Linked DNA regions of Halioglobus japonicus. The protein of the gene in region 2 interacts with the protein of the main gene of each other region in a pairwise test. Links are inferred from orthologs where the notes say so. Each region holds a gene or a part of one and is shown on either strand. Other genes may lie near its edges. The genes, in order: zipA and ftsZ.

Region 1 (3,123 bases), 1.2 Mb from region 2 along the record:
GTCGCGACGCGAAATGCCGAATAGCGGCTTTCTGCTGGGCAGCGCACACCAGCCCGCCCAGGCATCGCAGCACCGCCTCGTCCGCTTCGCGCTCTACCGCCGAACCACACACCGGACAGGCATCGGGAAAGCGGATAGCCGCCGCATCGTCCGGGCGACGCTCGGTCACCACGGAAACCACCTGTGGAATCACATCCCCTGCCCGGCGCACAACGACGGTATCGCCAATCATTGCTCCGAGCCGTTCGATCTCATCCTGGTTGTGCAGTGTCGCGTTACTCACCGTAACACCGCCAACAAACACCGGCTCAAGTCGTGCCACAGGGGTTATCGCGCCGGTGCGCCCCACCTGAAACTCGACATCGAGCAAACGCGTTACCTCTTCCTGAGCAGGGAATTTCCGGGCAATGGCCCAGCGCGGCGCCCGCGAAACAAAACCCAGCTGCGCTTGCAGCTCAATACTATCGACCTTGTAGACAATGCCGTCGATGTCATAGGGAAGCTGATCACGCTTGGCGGCCAACTGCTCGTAATAGGCTTCGCAGGCCTCAATGCCCTGCACGACATCCGTCTCAGTGTTGGTGCGTAAACCCCACTGGCCGAGACACGCGAGGATGGCCGAGTGATGTTCGGGAAGTTCGCCACCTTCCACCAGGCCCACACCATAGCTGCACATTTCCAGCGGGCGCTCCGCGGCAAGCCTGGCATCGAGTTGACGCAGACTGCCCGCGGCGGCGTTGCGGGGATTCACAAAAGGTTTGTCACCGCGCTCCCGCGCACGTGCATTGAGTGCTTCAAAGCCGGCCCGGGGCATATAGATTTCACCGCGCACCTCGAGTACGGCTGGGTAACCTTCGCCCCTCAGACGCAGGGGAATGGAGCCAATGGTGCGCACGTTGTGGGTAATGTCCTCACCGGTGGTACCGTCACCGCGGGTTGCCCCGCGCTCCAGCAGGCCATCGCGATAAAGCAGACTGACCGCGATGCCATCGAGCTTGGGCTCGCAGTTATAGGTGAGCGGCGCTGCGTCGGCACCCAACCTGTCCAGACAGCGACGTTCAAAATCTGCGAGTTCAGCGGCGTCGAAAGCATTGTCCAGTGACAGCATGGGCACTTCGTGTGCCACTTGCGAGAACTGATCGAGGGGTTTGTCGCCAACACGCTGTGAAGGTGAATCGGGGGTGACCCAGTCGGGGTGTTCAGCTTCAATCGACTGCAGACGCCGCATGCTGCGATCGTATTCTGCGTCCGGCACGCTGGGATCGTCGAGGACGTAGTAGCGATGATTCCAGTCGCGCAGTTCGCTGCGCAGCCTGTCGAGCTCCGCCCGCAAATCCTGTGTAGACACTGCGGCTATCGCGCCCTGGCGAGCATGCGACGCTCGAGGTCACGGATTTGCTGGCGGCAGTGTTCCAGGGTTTGCTTGGTTAGCACACTGCGCGACTCATCGAGCACGTCGCCGCCGAGATTACGGGACACCGCCTGGGCAGTCTCCAGCATGTAGTCGAACGCTTTCATCATGTCCTCGGGACCTGGCAGCGTCAGGAAAAACACCAGGCCGGGGGTATTGAAGTCGGCCATGTTGTCGATATCGAAAACACCGGGTTGCATCATATTGGCCACGCTGAATTGAATCGCGCCGCGGCCTGCTTCGAACTCGTGGCGATGGAAAAAGTTCATATCGCCAAAACGCAGATCGCAGGCGAGGAGGATGTGCAGAATGTCCTCGCCGCGAAAGCCTCGCGGATCACGCGCTACAACATTAAGCATGAACACTTCGGGGTCGATGTCTCTCGGCAAAACACCGGGGGCCTCTTGTGCAACAGGCTCAACGAGCGGCTCCTGGGCGGCAATATCGTCCAGCCAATCCACATTTTCAGGCTCAGCAATAGCATCGTCGGCTGCCATGCCCGCCATCAACGGCACCTCTTCCTCAGGCGCGTCGACGACCTCCTCTGCTGCCTGCGAGGGCTGTGCTTCTGCAACGAGTTCTGATTCAGGCTCCGGTTCCGGTTCACGGCGACCAGCGGCGCGCAACAAGTCTCCCCTCTCCACGACCCGGGCACCGCCATTGGGCAGCTCCTTCAGCCAGGCCAGCTCTTCGTCGCGAGCATCGCCTTCGTCTTCCGAATCCGCGAGATTCATGGTCACTCGCGAATAACGTTCGCTGCGCACCCTGCGCCATGCATCCAGCAATACGGCCACAATCAGCAGTACGCCAATGATGACCATCCAGTCCCTAACGGTGAGTTCAGTTATCGCCATGCTTTATCAGCTCGCTGCCAGTTCTGCTGCTTCTTCTACGTCTACAGTCACCAGGCGCGAAACCCCCGGCTCGTGCATGGTGACACCCATGAGTTGATCCGCCTGTTCCATGGAGATCTTGTTATGGGTAATGTAAATAAACTGCACCTTCTCTGACATCTCTTTCACCATTCGCGCATAGCGACCGGTGTTGGCATCATCCAGCGGTGCATCAACCTCATCCAGCATACAGAAAGGTGCCGGGTTCAGCTGGAAGATGGAGAATACCAGGGCGATAGCTGTCAGTGCTTTCTCGCCACCGGACAGCAGGTGAATAGTGCTGTTTTTCTTACCCGGTGGTCTGGCCATGATGGAGATACCCGTGTCGAGCAGATCCTCGCCCGTCATCTCCAGGTAGGCACTACCGCCGCCAAACACGCGGGGGAAGAGTTCCTGAAGCCCCGTATTCACCTTGTCGAACGTTTCCTGGAAACGGTTGCGCGTTTCCTTGTCGATCTTGCGAATGGCATTTTCCAGGGTATTCAACGCGGTTTCTAGATCGTCGTTCTGCGCGTCGAGATAGTTCTTGCGCTCTGACTGCAGGTTGTACTCATCAATCGCTGCCAGGTTAATCGGGCCGAGACGCGCAATCCGATTAGCAATGCGCTCCAGCTCGCGCTGCCAGGCTTCCTGATTGGCCTCCTCCGGCATACCGCTGAGCACGGCCTCCAGATCCTGCTCGGCATCACGCAGCTGCTGGTGAATGTTCTCGCGCTGCACCTGTAGGCTTTGGTTGCTCAGGCGCTGCTTCTCCAACTGGCTGCGCACCGACTCGGCGCGGTGCTCGATACCAGCGCGCTGCTGCTCGGCTTCGCGCAG
Region 2 (3,140 bases):
CAGCGACCCAGTTCAATCGAACGGGATCCGCCGTGCTTGCGATTTATGAGAATGACTTTCATCTACAAGAAAAATCGGTCACAGGGCCGCGGACTATGCCACAAACCGGCATGATTGACCACGAAATAACCACAAACGGTGTGAACTGGTACCCAATTTGGGCCGATCAGCGTCGATCGACCTTAAACCGCGGGAACAGGGTTGAAGGCGTAGGAGATAGGCGCAGTGGCTTCGTCTTCAAAAGTCACCACTTCCCAGGCATCGGGCTGGGCAATCAGCGCCCGAAGCGAGTCGTTGTTGAGCCCATGGCCGGACTTGTAGGCGCGGAATTCGCCAATCAGGCTGTTACCCAGCAGGTACAGATCGCCGATGGCGTCGAGAATCTTGTGGCGCACGAACTCATCGTCGTAACGCAGGCCATCCTGGTTGAGGATGCGGTAATCATCAACCACGATGGCGTTGTCGACACTTCCGCCCCGGGCCAGGCCCTGGGAGCGGAGGTACTCGATTTCATGCATAAAGCCGAACGTACGGGCCCGGCTGATTTCCTTGACGAAGGACGTCGTGGAGAAATCCACCTCGGCATGCGGTGCTCTATCGCGGAAAACGGGGTGGTCAAAATCGATGGTAAAGGAGACTTTGAAGCCATCAAAGGGGAGGAAGCTGGCTACCTTGTCGCCGTCCTCGACCGTGACCTTGCGTTTGATCCGGATAAACTTTTTGGGCGCATTCTGTTCTTCAATCCCTGCCGACTGCAGCAGGAAGACGAATGGTCCGGCACTGCCGTCCATGATCGGAACTTCCGGAGCGCTGACATCCACGTATGCGTTGTCAATGCCCAGGCCCGCCATGGCTGCCATGAGGTGTTCCACGGTGGACACCTTCTCGCCGTTAGCGTGAAGACTGGTAGAGAGCGTTGTTTCGGCAACGTTGTGCGCTCGTCCGGGGATTTCTACCACCGGATCGAGATCGACCCTGCGAAATACGATACCGGTATCCACCGGCGCAGGGGACAGGGTCAGGTAGACTTTATCGCCCGTGTGCAAGCCTACGCCCGTCGCCTTGATCGCGTTTCTCAGTGTGCGCTGTCGAATCATAATCACTCCGTCAGTAGCCCATAAGCTTTTGGCCCTGGGCACCACCGGGTTTCTCCGGGGCGTACCTCAGTCGGCCTGTCTGCGCAGGAAAGCGGGAATATCGAAATACTCCTCGCTTGCATCTGCAGCAACAGCAGCCTGAGCGCCTGCGGCGGCCCGTTGCCGACGCTGTACCGCGGGGCGGTCCAGATCGGCGTAATTGGGCTCATCCAGCTCGGTCTCAGTGCTGACCGCCGGTTTGGCAGGTGCGGTATCTACGACCTGCAACGGCGCACGCGCCGCTTCACTACCTAAACCGGTGGCTACTACGGTTACTTTCAGCTCGTCCGTCATCTCCGGATCGATAACCGTACCTACTACAACTGTCGCTTCTTCGGATGCAAATTCCTCGATCGTGTCGCCAACTTCGGCGAACTCGCCAAGTGCGAGATCGAGACCCGCGGTGATATTCACCAGAATTCCGCGTGCACCCTGCAAATCAATATCATCCAGGAGGGGGCTGTTTATGGCTCTTTCAGCTGCCTCACGGGCGCGATTTTCGCCCTTGGAGCTGCCGGTGCCCATCATCGCCATGCCCATTTCGGACATTACCGTCCTCACGTCGGCGAAATCCACATTGATCATGCCGGGACGGATAATCAGATCGGCTATCCCCTGAACTGCGCCCAACAATACATCATTTGCCTCCTTAAAGGCATCGAGCAGACTGGTATTTTTACCTAGCACTTCCAGCAATTTTTCATTGGGAATTGTGATCAAAGAGTCCACGTGCTGCTGCAATTCACCCACACCTTCCTGGGCAATTTTTAACCGCTTCTTGCCCTCAAAGGGGAAGGGACGGGTCACAACCGCCACGGTCAGAATACCCAGCTCACGGGCAACTTCCGCCACCACAGGCGCGCCGCCGGTACCGGTACCACCGCCCATACCGGCAGTGATGAAGACCATATCCGCGCCGCGGATGGAATCGGCGATACGCTCGCGATCTTCCATGGCCGCCGCCCGGCCGATCTCCGGGTTGGCACCCGCACCGAGACCTTTGGTGATCTCGCCACCGAGCTGCAGCACTGTCTTGGACTCAATGTCCGACAGCGCCTGGGCATCAGTGTTCGCACAGATGAAATCAACGCCTTCAACCGAGTTCTCGATCATGTGCTTCACGGCGTTGCCGCCGCCTCCGCCCACGCCGATCACTTTTATGACCGCGTTACTTGGTACATTGTCTATCAGTTCAAACATGGTTTATTTCTCCCCTTTTATAAAAAAGCCGCGTGTCAGCGCGACGGTTTACCGCTTAAAAATTGCTTGAGATCCAGGCCTTGGCCCGATTGATCCAACTCTCGGCAGGCGCGCCACTCTGGCTGCGCCCACCCCCTTGATTGTTTTCTTCCATGTGATCGACACCGTACTGGAGCAAACCCACGCTGGTGGCGTAAATCGGGTTGCGCACAATGTCATTGAGGCCCTGCACACTCTGGGGGTAACCCACCCGCACGGGCATATGGAAAATTTCCTCGGCCAGCTCCACCACGCCCTCCATCTTGGAGGTGCCGCCGGTCAGCACGATGCCCGCGGGCACCATGTCTTCAAAGCCGGAGCGGCGCAGCTCGGCCTGCACCAGCGTGAACAGTTCGTCATAGCGGGGCTCAACAACCTCTGCCAGTGATTGCCGGGACAAGTCCCGCGGCGGGCGATCGCCAACGCTGGGCACCTTTATCGTTTCTTCGGCACCTGCCAGCTGAGTCAGCGCGCAGGCGTACTTGATCTTGATTTCTTCGGCGTGCTGGGTCGGTGTACGCAGGGCCATGGCGATATCGTTGGTCACCTGGTCACCGGCAATCGGAATCACACCGGTGTGACGAATGGCGCCTTCGGTGAAGATGGCAATATCGCTGGTGCCGCCGCCGATATCGACCAGGCACACACCCAGATCGCGCTCGTCCTCGGTGAGAATCGAATAACTCGACGCCACCTGCTCGAGAATAATTTCTTCAACTTCCAGCCCACAGCGGCGAATACATTTCTCAATGTTCTGGGCCGCGT

Evidence for each region.
Region 1: the proteins of ftsZ (region 2) and zipA interact in binary tests that used the Escherichia coli proteins (3 or more experiments, as listed by UniProt). The link is inferred for Halioglobus japonicus from one-to-one orthologs.

The regions. Positions count from the first base shown.
Region 1 is NZ_CP019450.1:2,478,287-2,481,409, reverse strand. What follows is about bases 310-3,109. They hold zipA (cell division protein ZipA), read right to left. Parts: upstream 2,266-3,109; coding sequence 1,354-2,265; downstream 310-1,353. Other genes in these bases: ligA (NAD-dependent DNA ligase LigA), read right to left, coding at 310-1,348. Also shown: more of ligA, read right to left, coding at 1-309. UniProt on the Escherichia coli protein: Essential cell division protein that stabilizes the FtsZ protofilaments by cross-linking them and that serves as a cytoplasmic membrane anchor for the Z ring.
Region 2 is NZ_CP019450.1:3,722,134-3,725,273, forward strand. Bases 251-3,067 are described here. They hold ftsZ (cell division protein FtsZ), read right to left. Parts: upstream 2,337-3,067; coding sequence 1,164-2,336; downstream 251-1,163. Other genes in these bases: lpxC (UDP-3-O-acyl-N-acetylglucosamine deacetylase), read right to left, coding at 251-1,097; ftsA (cell division protein FtsA), read right to left, coding at 2,392-3,067. Also shown: BST95_RS17470 (M23 family metallopeptidase), read right to left, coding at 1-62; more of lpxC, read right to left, coding at 183-250; more of ftsA, read right to left, coding at 3,068-3,140. UniProt on the Escherichia coli protein: Essential cell division protein that forms a contractile ring structure (Z ring) at the future cell division site. The regulation of the ring assembly controls the timing and the location of cell division.